DNA from 2 places in the Pseudoalteromonas sp. T1lg76 genome. Region 2 is predicted to be linked to the other one. Evidence: predicted binding sites of a transcription regulator. Region 2 holds the regulator's gene; the other holds the start of a gene.
What was found. The regulator NrdR, encoded in region 2, represses ribonucleotide reductase genes. The targets are predictions, from matches to a motif close to AAACACNANATNTNGTGTTT.
Positions count from the first base shown of each region.

Region 1: nrdA (class 1a ribonucleoside-diphosphate reductase subunit alpha) is a predicted target of NrdR. The motif match lies at 3,739-3,758, and genes of this name have one in related genera.

Region 1 is NZ_PQCE01000025.1:197,225-205,612, forward strand. Features, by position in the region: gene gyrA (DNA topoisomerase (ATP-hydrolyzing) subunit A) at 1-2,506, opposite strand, end outside; gene ubiG (bifunctional 2-polyprenyl-6-hydroxyphenol methylase/3-demethylubiquinol 3-O-methyltransferase UbiG) at 2,698-3,408, shown strand; gene nrdA (class 1a ribonucleoside-diphosphate reductase subunit alpha) at 3,914-6,196, shown strand; gene nrdB (class Ia ribonucleoside-diphosphate reductase subunit beta) at 6,268-7,398, shown strand; gene yfaE (class I ribonucleotide reductase maintenance protein YfaE) at 7,451-7,726, shown strand; gene C2M35_RS10350 (YaeQ family protein) at 7,729-8,253, opposite strand.
Region 2 is NZ_PQCE01000006.1:10,718-19,105, forward strand. Features, by position in the region: gene C2M35_RS02095 (diguanylate cyclase domain-containing protein) at 1-568, opposite strand, end outside; gene C2M35_RS02100 (phosphatidylglycerophosphatase A family protein) at 578-1,063, opposite strand; gene thiL (thiamine-phosphate kinase) at 1,066-2,043, opposite strand; gene nusB (transcription antitermination factor NusB) at 2,089-2,499, opposite strand; gene ribH (6,7-dimethyl-8-ribityllumazine synthase) at 2,509-2,973, opposite strand; gene ribBA (bifunctional 3,4-dihydroxy-2-butanone-4-phosphate synthase/GTP cyclohydrolase II) at 3,075-4,181, opposite strand; gene C2M35_RS02125 (riboflavin synthase) at 4,199-4,855, opposite strand; gene ribD (bifunctional diaminohydroxyphosphoribosylaminopyrimidine deaminase/5-amino-6-(5-phosphoribosylamino)uracil reductase RibD) at 4,858-6,003, opposite strand; gene nrdR (transcriptional regulator NrdR) at 6,005-6,454, opposite strand; gene glyA (serine hydroxymethyltransferase) at 6,546-7,802, opposite strand; gene C2M35_RS02145 (error-prone DNA polymerase) at 7,997-8,388, opposite strand, start outside.

The DNA of each region.
Region 1 (8,388 bases), on a different contig from region 2:
CATTCACGCGAGTACGAACCAGGGTGCCACGATTAGAAATAATCATGATCTCGTCGTTGTCATCGACCTGAACGGCACCGACTACGGCGCCATTACGCTCACTCACCTTGATAGAGACCACACCTTGAGTCGCACGACTCTTAGATGGGTAATCTTCAAGGGCGGTACGCTTACCATAACCGTTTTCGGTCACGGTTAAGATAGCACCATCTGACTTAGGTACGATTAAGGACACCACGCGCTGGTCATCGGCCATCTTAATGCCGCGTACACCGGTGGCGGTACGACCCATAGGACGTACACCCTTGAACTTGATTTCCGGATTACCTTCTTCGTCAAGTACTGGGTTGCCGTTTTCGTCAACCACGGCCGACTCTTCCGCTTCTTTAAAGCGTACAACCTTACCAGCATCGGTAAAGAGCATGATCTCGTTGCTGCCATCTGTGATGTCCACACCGATCAGGCTATCGCCTTCGTTGAGGTTCACGGCAATAATACCGCTGGCGCGCTGACGACTATAAGCGGTTAGTGGCGTTTTCTTCACGGTACCAAAAGCGGTCGCCATAAAGACATACTTATCTTCTTCGTACTCACGCACTGGCAAGATAGCGGTAATGCGCTCGTCAGCTTCAAGCGGCAACAAGTTAATAATTGGCTTACCACGGGCAGCGCGGCTGGCCAATGGCAACTGGTACACCTTCAACCAGTACAGACGACCTGCGGTCGAGAAGCACAAGATGGTGTCGTGGGTGTTGGCGACCAGCAGACGCTCGATAAAGTCTTCATCCTTCATCTTGGTTGCTGATTTACCCTTACCACCACGGCGCTGTGCCTCGTAGTCGCTCAGCGGCTGATACTTCACATAGCCTTCATGTGACAGGGTGACTACTACGTTTTCTTCGGTGATCAAATCTTCCAGGCTGATATCGTGGGCCGCGGCACTGATTTCGGTGCGGCGCTCATCGCCATAGGTTTCCTTGATGGTAACCAATTCATCGCGGATCACTTCCATCAAGCGCTCCGGCGAACCAAGGATATGTAATAATTCAGCGATTAGCTCAAGTAGCTCTTGATATTCATCAAGGATCTTCTCGTGCTCAAGACCGGTTAGCTTATGTAGGCGTAGCTCAAGGATAGCCTGCGCCTGCTGCTCAGATAAATAGTACTGACCATCGCGAATACCTAAATCATCCGCCAGCCAGTCTGGACGAGCGGCGTTATCACCGGCTTTTTCCAGCATGGCTTTAACATTACCCAGCTCCCATGGACGGGCTACAAGGGCTTGCTTTGCTTCTGCTGGTGTCGGTGACTTACGAATAAGTTCGATAATAGGATCGATATTAGCAAGCGCTATCGCCAAACCTTCAAGGGTATGAGCGCGCTCACGGGCCTTGCGTAAATCGAATACGGTACGACGGGTAACAACTTCACGACGGTGCAGGATAAATGCTTCAAGCATTTCCTTGATGTTAAAGCACTTCGGCTGGTTACCGTCCAGGGCGACCATGTTGATACCGAACACGGTTTGCATCTGTGTTTGGGCGTACAGATTATTCAGTACCACCTCGCCCACTTCGCCGCGTTTGATCTCAATAACGATACGCATACCGTCTTTATCAGACTCATCGCGCAGCGCACTGATACCTTCGATCTTTTTGTCTTTAACAAGTTCGGCGATTTTTTCGATAAGGCGGGCTTTATTCACCTGATACGGAATTTCATGAACGATAATGGTCTCGCGACTCGTTTTTTCGTCCACTTCTACTTCCGCGCGAGCGCGAATATAAACCTTGCCACGACCTGTTTTATAGGCCTGCTCTATGCCTTTTTTACCATTGATAATGGCCGCTGTTGGGAAGTCCGGGCCTGGAATATATTCCATCAGCTCGTCAATGGTGGTTTGCGGCTCTTTGATAAGCGCTAAACAGCCGTTGATCACTTCGGTTAGGTTGTGCGGCGGGATATTGGTCGCCATACCTACGGCGATACCCGATGAACCATTAACCAGCAGGTTAGGTACCTTGGTCGGTAATACATCTGGGATCTGCTCGGTGCCGTCATAGTTAGGCACGTAATCAACGGTTTCTTTTTCTAAGTCGGCTAATAACTCTTGGGAAAGTTTTGCCATGCGTACTTCGGTGTAACGCATCGCCGCCGCCGAGTCACCATCCACGGAACCAAAGTTACCTTGGCCATCGACCAACATATAACGCAGTGAAAACGGCTGCGCCATACGTACTATGGTGTCATATACGGCACTGTCGCCGTGCGGGTGGTATTTACCGATGACGTCGCCCACTACACGGGCAGACTTTTTATACGGTTTGTTCCAGTCATTGCGGAGTTCATTCATGGCGAACAAAACACGACGGTGTACCGGCTTTAGGCCGTCACGAACGTCGGGAAGCGCACGTCCTACGATTACACTCATGGCGTAATCCAGGTAGGAATTCTTTAACTCATCTTCAATATTAACCGGAAGGACTTCATTGGCGAGATCAGTCATTGATATCACTTTCCTTCTTATTTGCGACAGGGTGTAATCGGCACGAGTTTAACTCGGCTTATCACCTGCCCTATTGTCGTTATTATCTCAGCCCATGCTATCACATAATTTTTATTTTTACAGGCGCTAAATCTTTGCGATTTCACAAAATCCCCCCGTATAATGGCCTCAGACGAACGAGGAAGTTTTTTATGACCGAACATCAAAATGTAGATACGGATGAAATTGCAAAATTTGAAGCCATAGCACAGCGCTGGTGGGATCTCGATGGCGAATTTAAACCCTTACACGAAATAAACCCCCTGCGCCTGGACTTTATCGCCCAACATGCCAACGGCCTTGCCGACAAAGAAACTCTGGATATAGGCTGTGGCGGTGGCATCCTCGCCGAGAGCATGGCCAAACTCGGGGCCAAGGTCACCGGCATAGATATGGGTCGTGAGCCACTGAATGTAGCCAAGCTCCATAGTTTAGAGTCTGGTGTTAAAGTCGATTACCAACAAATTACCGCTGAGCAATATGCGGCGGAGCATCCAGAGCGTTTCGATATTGTGACCTGTATGGAAATGCTTGAGCATGTGCCGGATCCGCAATCCGTGATAGCTAGCGCTGCCGCCCTTGCCAAACCCGGTGCCCAGGTTTATTTCTCAACCTTAAATAAAACCGCCAAGGCCTATCTGTTTGCCATTGTTGGCGCCGAGAAATTACTTAAACTTGTGCCCGAGGGTACCCACGACCATAAAAAGTTCATTCGCCCATCGCAGCTTATCCAATGGGCTGAACAGGCCGGGCTCAAAGTTCGCCACAGTGCCGGGCTAAGCTACAACCCACTGACTAAACAATACACCTTAGGCCAGGACCTAGACGTTAACTACATTTTGCACTTTGAAAAGCTGGCGTAACGCAAGTGTAGCGAATCCGCCTGGCGTTTTTTAAAACTGCGGATACACTATATCTGGTGGTTTGTTATTTTTTAAACACCAGATATAGTGCGCTGGTAAGAATTAGCGTGATGAAAAGATGGTCGACTTGATGATAAAAAACCCAGTCGGTTAGACTTGGAAAAAATCATTAAATTTGTGTTTTTTGACGTTGCTTTTCGCTGACCGACAGAGTTAAAAATGTTTGAAGGTTAACGGTCACTAACCGTGGCGACTTATCCACAGATTGTCACAGTTTGCACCTCTTGCAAATACACGCAGACCCCACTATCTTGTGAATCACAATGATGAAAACACCATATCTAGTGTTTGAATCTTATACAGCTCTAAATGCTTGGTGGCCGTGGGCGATGGCGCAAAGCGAAGGTATGCTAAAACGTAGTAAATACATCGCCTGCAATAGCTGAAAAAGACACTTTTAACAGCTGTGCGCTAATACAACTAATTATAATTACGGGCAATAACTATGACTCAACAGTTATCTGTTAGCAAACGCGATGGACGTAAGGAAGCGTTGGATTTAGATAAAATTCATCGTGTCATTACTTGGGCCGCTGAAGGGCTCAATAATGTATCTGTATCTCAGGTAGAACTTAAGTCCCATATTCAATTCTATGACGGCATTCGCACCGAAGATATTCACGAAACGATTATCAAATCGGCGGCGGACTTGATCTCTAAAGATACGCCTGACTACCAGTATTTGGCGGCGCGTCTGGCTATTTTCCACCTGCGTAAAAAAGCCTATGGTCGTTTTGAGCCACCTAAGCTGTATGATCATGTTGTTAAGCTCGTTGAAGACAAGCGTTACGATCAGCATTTAATGACCGACTACACTCAGTCGGAATTCGAGCAGATGGATCAGTTTATCGACCATAGCCGCGATTTAAACTTCAGCTATGCTGCCGTTAAACAGCTGGAAGGTAAGTACCTGGTACAAAACCGCGTCACCGGCGATATTTATGAAAGCGCCCAGTTCCTGTATATCTTGGTTGCTGCCAGCTTGTTCTCAGATTACCCCAAAGAGACGCGCCTTGATTATGTGAAGCGTTTCTATGATGCGGTGTCTTTGTTTAAGATCTCATTGCCTACGCCTATTATGTCGGGCGTGCGTACACCAACGCGTCAGTTCAGCTCATGCGTACTGATCGAATGTGCCGACAGCCTGGATTCAATTAACGCCACTTCATCGGCGATTGTAAAATACGTATCTCAGCGCGCTGGCATCGGTATCAACGCTGGTCGTATTCGCGCCTTAGGTAGCCCAATTCGCAACGGCGAAGCCTACCACACAGGCTGTGTACCTTTTTATAAGCACTTCCAAACGGCGGTTAAAAGCTGTTCGCAAGGCGGCGTACGTGGCGGTGCCGCGACTCTGTTCTACCCGCTTTGGCACCTAGAGGTTGAAAACCTACTGGTACTTAAGAACAACCGTGGTGTTGACGATAACCGTGTACGTCACCTTGACTACGGTGTGCAGTTCAACAAATTGATGTATACCCGTTTGATCAAAGACGGCTTTATCACCCTGTTCAGCCCATCGGATGTACCGGGTCTTTACGATGCCTTCTTTGAAGATCAGCAGCTGTTTGAAGAGCTTTACGTAAAATACGAGCAAGATGAGTCTATTCGTAAGAAGCGTATCAAGGCCATTGAACTCTTCTCAATGTTTTTACAAGAGCGTGCCAGCACAGGCCGTATCTACCTGCAGAACGTTGACCACTGTAATACTCACAGCCCGTTTGATGCCAAGGTTGCACCGATACGCCAGTCTAACCTGTGTCTGGAAATCGCTTTACCAACCAAGCCACTGAACGATGTGAACGACGAAACCGGTGAAATCGCTCTGTGTACTCTGTCAGCCTTTAACCTGGGCGCCATTGAGTCACTGGACGAGCTTGAAGAGCTCGCCGAGCTGGCCGTACGTGCCCTTGATAACCTGTTGGATTATCAAGAATACCCGGTACCGGCTGCCTACAATGCCACCATGGGTCGTCGTACCTTGGGTGTGGGCGTGATCAACTTCGCCTACTATCTGGCGAAAAATGGTAAGCGTTATTCGGATGGCAGTGCCAACGGCCTGACGCATAAAACCTTTGAAGCGATTCAGTACTATCTGATGAAAGCATCAAACGAGCTGGCTAAAGAAAAAGGCGCGTGTCCTAAGTTTAATGAAACCACTTATTCGCAAGGCATCATGCCTATCGATACCTATAAAAAGGATCTTGATAGCGTCTGTAATGAGCCACTGCACCTGGATTGGGATGGTCTGCGCGAAAGCATTAAAGCTCACGGCATGCGTAACTCAACGCTGTCGGCTCTAATGCCTTCTGAAACCTCGTCGCAAATCTCAAATGCCACTAACGGTATTGAGCCACCGCGCGGTCATATCAGCGTTAAGGCATCTAAAGACGGTATCCTTAAGCAGGTTGTACCTGAGTATGAGCGTCTTAAAGATCAATATGAATTACTGTGGGATATTCCATCGAACGATGGCTACCTGCAGCTAGTGGGCATAATGCAAAAGTTCGTTGACCAGACTATTTCGGCCAACACCAATTATGATCCGAATAAGTTCGATGGCGGCAAGGTGCCTATGAAGCTCTTGCTTAAAGATCTATTGACTGCCTATAAACTGGGTGTGAAGACCTTGTACTATCACAACACCCGTGATGGTGCCTCGGACGCCCAAGACGAGTTTAAGCCTCAGGCCGATGACGGCTGTGAAGGCGGCGCTTGTAAGATATAATAATAATTAAGCAAGCGGCTTCTGAGCCGCTTTGCTTTGTTGTTCGACCCTGATTTTGAGATCCCACGACCATGTCATACTCCACTTTTAGCCGTAATCGTAACGACCAATTAAAAGAACCGATGTTTTTCGGACAAACGGTGAACGTATCGCGCTATGACCAGCAAAAGTACCCAATTTTTGAAAAGTTGATCGAAAAGCAACTATCCTTCTTCTGGCGTCCAGAGGAAGTAGACGTCAGTAAAGACCGCGTTGATTTTCAGTCTCTGCCTGAGCATGAGCGTCATATCTTCTTAAGCAACCTTAAGTACCAGACCCTGCTCGACAGCGTCCAAGGCCGCTCACCAAACGTGGCTCTGCTGCCTATTGTTTCCTTGCCCGAACTGGAAACCTGGATTGAAACCTGGGCCTTTAGTGAAACCATTCACAGCCGCTCGTACACCCATATTATTCGTAACGTGACTCAGTCACCGGAAGTTATTTTCGATGACATAGTGACCAATGAAAAAATCGCCGATCGCGCCGAGGAAGTGACCCGTTATTACGACGACCTGATCCACCTAACCTCACTTTATAACCTGTATGGCCCAGGCCAGCACATGGTTAATGGTGAAGAGATTGATGTCTCCTTGTATGAGCTGAAAAAGCGCCTGTACTTGGCCATGATGTCGGTGAATATCCTTGAAGCCATTCGCTTTTATGTATCATTCGCTTGCTCCTTCGCCTTTGCCGAGCGCGAGCTGATGGAAGGTAATGCGAAAATCATCAAGCTGATCGCGCGCGACGAAGCCCTGCACCTATCTGGCACTCAGCATATCTTGAACATTATGCAAGAAGGCAAGGACGACCCACAAATGGCCGAAATCGCTGCCCAGTGCCGTGAGCAAGCTATACAAATGTTCGTCGATGCCGCTGAGCAGGAAAAAGAATGGGCCGAATACCTGTTTAAAGACGGCTCCATGATAGGTCTGAATAAAGACATTCTTTGCCAATATGTGGAATACATCACCAATGTGCGTATGAGCGCGGTAGGTCTGCCGGCACAGTTTGCCACTCAGAGTAACCCTATTCCATGGATCAACTCCTGGTTGGTATCGGACAACGTTCAGGTGGCGCCACAAGAAGCAGAAATTAGCTCTTACCTGGTCGGTCAAATCGACTCAGAGGTTGATGCCAACGACTTTGGCGACTTCGACCTATAATAAGAAGGGCTCCTTGTGAGCCCCTTTTCCCCCTCATATCAGTACATAATCCGTGTGCAAAGCAACTAAGACCAATATTACCTTTAACGGCAAAGCACTAACCCATGACTCGGATAGTCCATCTATCCTGCATAGCTTGGAGCGCCAAGGAGAAACTCCCGCCTATCAATGCCGCGAGGGCTTTTGTGGTGCCTGTCGGGCTGTTTTGGTGCAAGGGAATGTCAACTATAGCCACGAGCCGCTGGCCTTTGTCCGTGATGGCGAAATTTTGCTGTGCTGCAGCACCCCAGACGGTGATCTGGTTATTTCCAGTGACAATGAAGGCTAATCTCAGGGCCAGCTTATCAAAACCTGCGAGCTTACATAGCATTCAGCCGTGGTAATACTCAACTGATCCCACTCCACACATACATCCCAATGCAAAGAGCGCGCTAGCACAGCTTCCAATGCATTAACAAAACCCGGTTCCAAGGCGATCAGCTCGGCGCGATTATGGGCTAACTGCCAACTAGTGAGCTCGTCATTAATGGGGATGGTGGTGATCACATACAAAGACTGGGCGCGATTATAAATCTTGGTTAATTCATCGCAATTGTCATTAAATACTTCTATAACCAGTTCATAATCGTCATGGAGATCGTAGGCAACAATATCGATTTGCGGCTTTTGTTTGCTCTCACACAAGACCAGATCATGGCGATAAGCAAACAGACAAAAGCCGATTAGACGTAGAATAAAATGATCAAGCAGCTCTTCATCTCTGCGTGAGGTAGTAAAGTGTTCGTTTAGCTGACAATGATGGACATTGTCCACAATAGCAAAATGTGCTTTAAAGACCCTTCCTCTGTCGCTCATGGCAAAGATGTCTACGCTGGCTACTCGATAGCAATAAGTATAGTGTACTCTCGCTCATGCAAATTTTATTTAAGTTATACTATAACATTATTGTGCTGTATGATTTTATAATGTTATAGTATCACCATTGTTAGT
Region 2 (8,388 bases):
CTTGCGGCGCCAGTGCCATCTTACTGACGGAAATCTGGTTAATCGCAGTTAATCGGCTTTGCATGCGGCCGCTGCGGCGGCGCTGCTCTTCGTCAAGGTGGAAGGCAATTTGGTTACGCTCGATATAAAAAAGTTCGCTAGCGGCAACCCAGATATTGCCCTTGTCATCTTGCAAGATATCACGCACCGGACCGCTAATGCCGAACTGAAAGTAGTTCATCGAATTGGGGTCGAGCACAGAAACCCCTTTCTTGGTGCCGATCCACAGCAGGCCTTCTTTATCTATCAGCAGCTTGTTAATGGCATTGCTGCTTAGGAAGTTGCTGTTTTGCTCATTAAAGTTGGTGAAGTGCTCGCCATCGAAGCGACTGAGGCCGAACTGGGTGCCGACCCAAATATAACCCTGATTGTCCTGGGTCACACTCTTTAAGGATTGCGAAGGCAAGCCATTACGTGTGTTCCATTGTTTGACTACATAATCGGTAATAGATGCCGACGCCGTTGATGTTATCAGCGTCGCCGCCAGCAGCAAAAGTGACTGTAAAAACCGCAGCAATGTCACACCCATGTTCAAAACTTATAGTCCAGGCAAATAACCTACTTTAATTAACGCCTGTAGGCAAATTAGAGAGCAAATCCCGGCCAAAATATCGTCTGCCATAATGCCCAAACCACCGTGTAGGCGTTTATCCAGCATGCGTATCGGTCCTGGTTTGGCGATATCGAAGAAGCGGAATAATAAGAAGCCAACCAAAAGCGTTTGCCAATTCAGCGCCGCACCTATCATGGTGATATAAAAACCAGCCACCTCATCCCAGACGATTGCCGGGTGATCGTGTACGCCCAAATCATCAGCTGTTTTGCCACAGGCCCAGATACCCAGCACAGAGATCACCACCGCAAACACCAGTTGCAGCCACAGCGGAAAGTTCATGGTCATAAAGATAAAGGGCAAGGCGGCAAAGGTGCCGACAGTGCCAGGCGCCTTGGGGCTTAAACCTAGGCCAAAGCCAAGACCTAAGAACTGATGGCCACGGCGTAAATTATAGCTGTTACTGGTCATGCTTAGCATGCGTCATCCTCGGCAAAATGTTCAAATCCCATGGCGCTGATATCCAGCTTATGCTCACCATCAAAGACGTCGACTTTGCCTTCGCCACCGCGGATCTGGCCGATACACACGGCATCGATACCATACTGGTTAAGCTTGTTATCGAGCATGGCCTTGTGGTTTTCCGGCACCGTATAAAGCAGCTCGTAATCGTCGCCATAGGCCAGAATATACGGCCATTTGGCTTCACCCTCGATACTTTGGCGGAACGCCTCAGTGGTAGGGATCTTATCGGCCTGTATGGTGGCACTGACCTGAGACATCTCAAGGATGTGCTCTAAGTCCGCCAATAAACCATCGGAGATGTCGATGGCGGCACTGGCATAACCGCGCAGCACCTGCCCCGCAGCAACGCGCGGCGTCGGGTATTCAAGCTTATGAGTTAATTTTTTCAGCCACTCCGGGTCTATGTCCAGGTGTTGCTTGCGTGCTTCCACCGCCAATCCGGCATCCCCAAGCGGGCCGGTGACATAAATCCAGTCGCCTGGCTTGGCACCACTGCGGGTAATGGCCTTGCCTTCGGGAACCGTGCCCTTGGCACAAACGGTTACCGTAAGCGGCCCTTGAGTGGTATCGCCCCCTATGATCTGGACATTAAAATACTCGGCAATTTCATGCATGCCCGCAGTAAATTCTTCCAGCCATTGCGCATCGGCATGAGGCAAGGTTAAAGCCACCGACACCCAGGCCGGCTCGGCGCCCATGGCCGCCAAGTCGCTCAGGTTTACGGCGATGGCTCTATGTCCCAAGGCTCGTGGTGACATATCTTCAAAGAAATGCACGCCACTGACCATGGTGTCTGTGGTGACCGCCAACTGGCTATTTTGCGGCACTGTGACTAGAGCACAGTCATCCCCAATACCTAAGTTAACGTCGCGACGACTGATGCCACGGCCTTTAAAGTAGCGATTAATTAATTCAAATTCTTGCATACACAAAAAAGCCGGCCTGAGCCGGCTCTCCTTGTTGTCAGGTGCTTAGCTACGCAGTTCCTTGACCGCCTTATCCAGCACACCATTAACGAATTTATGGCTGTCTTCGGCACCAAAAGTTTTTGCCAATTCAATGCCTTCGTTAATCGCTACCTTGTAAGGTACGTCTTCACGGAACTTTAACTCATACGCGCTTAGACGCAGAATGGCTTTCTCAACCATGTCGATGTCTTCGTAAGGACGCGTTAGGTGCGGAGCCAAAATGGTGTCCAACTGTTTAAAGTTAACGGCCACGCCACGAGCGAGATCTTTAAAATACTCTACATCAACCTTAGAAATGTCGTTCTCAAGCAACATATTCTGTTCGATGTCGGCAATGGCATTGCCACTCATTTGCCAAGAGTAAACGGCCTGTAGGGCCAATACGCGCGCTTTGCGTCTAGCTGCTGGTTTCACTGTGAACCCTTAAATTTTGTCTAAAACATTAACCATTTCTAGGGCACTTAGTGCAGCTTCGCCACCCTTGTTGCCCATTTTTGTACCAGCACGCTCAATGGCTTGCTCGATGCTTTCCGTGGTTAATACACCAAAAGCAACTGGTACATCATACTCTAGCGATACTTGTGCCAGACCCTTGTTCGACTCACCGGCAACCAGATCGAAATGCGGTGTGCCGCCACGAATAATAACGCCAAGGGCGATAATGGCATCGTGCTCGCCTTTAGCGGCAAGACGCTTAGCCACAAGTGGTAACTCAACGGCGCCCGGTACGTAAACTACTGTGATGTCGTCGTCACTGACGTTGCCAGTGCGCTTTAACTCATCCACCGCGCCATCAAGTAGGCTGCTGCCAATGAAGTCATTAAAACGTGAAATCACGATGGCAAATTTTTTGCCCGGTGCAAACTTGTTACCTTCAATAATTTTCATTTATAAACCTTTATTGATATTACCAACGCGTGATGCGGGGCGAATTAGGGGGTATCGCAAAATTGCCGCGCATCATACCATAACTGAAAAAAAATAGCTGCTTATTCTGGCTGTACGTATTCAACCACTTCAAGGTGGAAGCCTGACAGCGCATGATACTTCTTCGGCATGCTCATCAGGCGCATCTTGGTAATGCCCAAATCCGCAAGGATTTGCGAGCCAATGCCCACGGTACGAGAGGTGCCCTGGAATTTACGATGATTGGCCTGCTGACCTTCATCTTCCATGGCAAACGCCTTGACCATGGCTTCGATATCCTCGCTGCACTCTTGTTTGCCAAGAATAACCAGTACCCCTTCATTTTTGGCAATGTAATCCATGGCCTTAGAAAGCGTCCAGCTGCGATCGGCACCGCGATCGGATAGCAGAATGTCGTTAAAGGTACTTTGCAGGTGCACACGCACTAAGGTTGGGTCGTTAATTTCACCCTTCACCATGGCATAGTGAAGCTGACCATCGATAGTGTCTTTGTATGTTACCAGCTCGAACTCACCATGCTCGGTCGGCAGCTTACACTGGGCAACCTTCTCAATGGTGGTTTCATTAAGGTTACGGTACTCAATCAGATCGGCAATGGTGCCCATCTTAATACCGTGCTCCTTAGCGAACACTTCCAGCTCAGGGCGACGAGCCATGGTGCCATCTGGGTTCAGGATTTCGACAATTACAGACGACGGCTCAAGACCGGCCAGACGGGCTAAGTCACAGCCAGCTTCGGTATGACCAGCTCGGGTTAAAACACCACCAGGCTGGGCCATAATCGGGAAAATATGCCCAGGCTGAACGATATCCTCGGCTACCGCGCCTTTGGCCACGGCGGCCTGCACCGTGCGTGCGCGGTCGGCGGCGGAAATACCTGTGGTTACGCCCTTGGCGGCCTCAATAGACATGGTGAAGTTGGTCGAGAACTGGGCGCCATTGTTTTTCACCATCAGCGGCAGTGCCAATTGCTCACAACGCTCTTGTGTCAGCGTTAAGCAGATCAGGCCGCGGCCATAGGTCGCCATAAAGTTAATCGCATCAGCACTGATGTGCTCGGCGGCAATAATCAGGTCGCCTTCGTTTTCACGATCTTCGTCGTCCATCAAGATGACCATTTTGCCATTTTTAATGTCTTCGATGATCTCCGCTGCGCTATTCAAACTCATATCTTGCCCACTATGTGTTATTTGATAAATCCGGCCTGCACCAGCAGGCTTTCGGTTACTGTTGATTCTGCTTTCGGAGCTTGCGCCCCTTGAATTAGGCGCTCCAAGTAACGCGCTATTTGATCGACCTCGAGATTGACCTTAGTGCCAACCTGAAATTCGGCGATCGTGGTTTGTGCCAGTGTGTGCGGCACTATGGTTAATTTAAACTGGTTGCCGTCGATTTCATTAACGGTCAAACTGGCACCGTCGATGCACACCGAGCCCTTGTAGGGAATATATTTCATCAGCGCTTCCGGCGCCGCTAACCAATAGTCGATGGCGCGGGCATTAGGGCTGACTTTTACCACCTCGGCAATGCCATCCACATGGCCGGAAACCAGGTGCCCACCCAGGCGTGAAATCGGCTGCAGAGCCTTTTCTAAATTGACCCGCTGGCCGCGCTGGTAATGCGCAAAACGCGTCAGTGACAAGGTCTCTTTTGAGACATCGGCACTAAAACCATCGCTGAATTTTTCAGTAACGGTCAAACAGACGCCATTGGTAGCGATACTGTCGCCAAGCGCGACGTCACTCATGTCCAAGTTGTCACTTTGTACGCGCACGCTTAAGTCGCCATCAACCAAGGTCAGGGAGCTGAGCGTGCCCGTTGCTTCAATAATGCCTGTAAACATGGCTATTCTACTCTAAGTTGTTCTAAGGTAAGGCGAATATCCTCACCAACTGGGGTCATATCGCTAAAGTGCAGGGTTGGCACTTGAGTCATGGCCGTAAAGGGGCCCATAGTTAACAAGCCTTTGGCATCACTGCCCATTAATTTTGGCGCAATATAAACAATGTAGCTATCAATAAGTTGCTGCTGCGCCATGGCACCGGCCAGGGTCGCCCCCGCCTCCAGCCAAACTGAGTTAATATCGCGCTGCGCCAGCTCCGCCAGCAAGGCGTCGAGATTAACCTGGCCATTTTCAAGGCCTTCGCACATCAACTCGGTTACATTGTTGGGCCACAGGGATTGTTTATCAAGCTCTTTGCGCGTCACACTGGCTGTGCGTGAGCGCACTAATAATATCTCGCCGGGCTGTTGAAAAAGCACTAAATCCGGGGTCAGCCGATAACGGCTATCTAAGATCACCCGCAGCGGTTGGCGCACCTCCGGCAGCACATACTCGGCCAGTTGCGTGTCGTCCAAACGCACATTGAGCTTAGCGTCATCCACCAGCACGGTATCGGCGCCACTTAAAATGGCACAGTGCTGGGCGCGAAACGCCTGCACATCTTTACGTGCCTCGGGCCCGGTGATCCATTTACTCTCACCATTGGCCAGGGCGGTTTTACCGTCCAGGCTGGCGGCCAGCTTACAGGTAACATAAGGGCGCCCGGTGCGCATGCGCTTTAAAAAGCCGAGGTTTAGCTTTTCGGCTTCATCGCCAAGCAAACCAGATGCGACTTCTATGCCCGCCTCGGCCAGCATCTTCATGCCGCGACCACTGACCTGTGGATTAGGGTCTTGCATGGCGCAAATGACTTTTGCCACCTTGGCCTTGATCAGGGCGCCGGCACAGGGGCCGGTACGGCCGGTATGGCTGCAGGGTTCCAGGGTTACATATGCGGTAGCGCCTTCGGCCTTGTCACCGGCCGCCGCAAGTGCATGCACCTCAGCATGTGCTGTCCCCGCTTGTTGGTGAAAACCTTCACCGATAATCTGACCATCTTTAACCAGCACACAGCCGACATTGGGATTGGGTGTGGTGGTGAATCGACCTAGATACGCCAGCTCAATGGCCCGGCGCATATAACGCTTATCGTCCGCACTGAAGATCATCTTAGTCTCCTAGGCGGGCGATTTCTTCACCGAATTCACGGATATCTTCAAACGAACGATAGACAGAAGCAAAGCGCACATAAGCGACCTTATCCAGACCCTTCAACGCTTCCATAATGCATTCGCCTATCAGTTGTGAGCTGACTTCACGCTCGCCAGTGGCGCGAATTTGCGATTTAATTTGATGCACCACCTCATCGATTTGTTCTGTTTTTACTGGTCGACGTTCAAGGGCGCGATGCAGGCCATTTTGCAACTTGTCTTCATTAAAGGGCTCACGGGAACCATCACGCTTGATCACCCGTGGCATCACTAATTCCGCCCCTTCAAAGGTGGTAAAACGTTCGTGACAGTCATTGCATTCGCGACGACGACGAACCTGGTGGCCACCACCGACCAGACGTGAGTCAATTACCTTGGTGTCTTTAGCGCTGCAGAAAGGACAATGCATAGTGAATGGGGTTCCTGTAGATAACAAAAAGGCCGCAAAAATTGCGGCCTTTATCATACACAAATGTTTGTGTAATAGCTATTTCACGCTGTTATGCGTAAACAGGGAACTTAGCGCAAATTGCTTTCACTTTTTCTTTCACTTGTGCCTGAACATCAGTGCTTTCGATATTGTCTAGTACGTCACAGATCCAACCAGCTAGCTCTTTCGCTTCGGCTTCTTTGAAACCACGGCGAGTGATAGCCGGAGAACCGATACGTAGACCAGAAGTTACGAACGGTGAACGCGGATCGTTTGGTACCGAGTTCTTGTTTACCGTGATGTTGGCATTGCCAAGGGCAGCATCGGCATCTTTACCTGTGATGTCTTTGTCGATCAGGTCAAGAAGGAACAGGTGGTTGTCGGTTTTGCCCGAAACTACCTTGTAACCGCGCTCTTGTAGCACTTCAACCATGGCTTGAGCATTAGCAACAACCTGCTGCTGGTATGCTTTAAATTCAGGCTGTAGCGCTTCTTTGAAAGCAACCGCTTTAGCCGCGATTACATGACATAGAGGACCACCTTGGCCACCTGGGAATACGGCGCTGTTTAGCTTTTTGTAGATCTCTTCGTCACCACAGTTAGAAACGATTAGACCACCACGAGGACCAGCAAGCGTCTTGTGCGTAGTGGTTGTTACCACGTGCGCATAAGGCACTGGGCTTGGGTATACACCAGCGGCGATAAGGCCAGCAACGTGAGCCATATCAACAAACAGGTAAGCACCTACTTTGTCAGCGATTTCACGGAAACGTTTCCAGTCAACGATACCTGAGTAAGCAGAGAAACCACCGATGATCATTTTTGGCTTGTGCTCAAGCGCTAGCGCTTCAACCTGATCGTAATCGATTTCACCGGTTGCTTCGTTTAGGCCGTACTGAATAGCGTTGTACATTTTACCTGAGAAGTTTACGTGTGCACCGTGAGTCAAGTGACCACCGTGTGCCAGGCTCATGCCTAGTACGGTATCGTGCGGCTGAAGAAGCGCTTGGAAAACAGCGGCGTTTGCTTGTGAACCCGCGTGCGGCTGTACGTTTGCATACTCGGTGCCGAATAGCTCGTTCGCACGGTCAATAGCCAGTTGCTCAACCACGTCAACATGCTCACAACCACCGTAGTAACGCTTACCCGGGTAGCCTTCTGCATATTTGTTAGTTAGCTGTGAACCCTGTGCTTCAAGTACGCGAGGGCTACAGTAGTTTTCTGATGCGATAAGCTCGATGTGCTCTTCTTGGCGAGCTACTTCTGCGTTCATCGCATTAGCTAATTCTGGGTCAAAGTCTGCAATGTTCATGTTACGTTCTAACATGCTGTCTCCTAGGTGCAACGTGATTGTCGATATGAAAGGCCGCTATTGTACGCTTAAACGGCGCGTTTGCCTATTGGCTAAGGTTGAGCTTATTTAAACAGGGATTGAAATTTTTTCACAGCCCTAAAAAAATGATATTTTTTTATCTAATACATAAAAATTTAAAATAAATAAAACGAAAGTCATTTTTATTACTAATGAAAAAATCGACTCTTTAGAATTAAAGCCGGTAATTTATCACTGTGGTCGATTAAACGCCCAGCAATCACATGCACCACCCCTTTATGATGCTCCACCACACCTTTAACCTCCAGCAGGCGAGCCGTTAAAAACGCTTTTTGCTGCGCCTTGGCGGTGGCCAGCCACACCACCACATTGATATTGCCGGTGTCATCTTCCAGGGTTAAAAAGGTCACCCCCGCGGCACTGCCCGGCGACTGACGCCCGGTGACCAAACCGGCAATGGTGACACTGGCGCCATTACGGCATTGGCTTAATTCGCTGGCTTTCTTGGCACGGGTAAACAAGCCTTGTTGACGTAAATAGGTTAATGGATGCGCTCCCATATTAACGCCCATACTGGCGT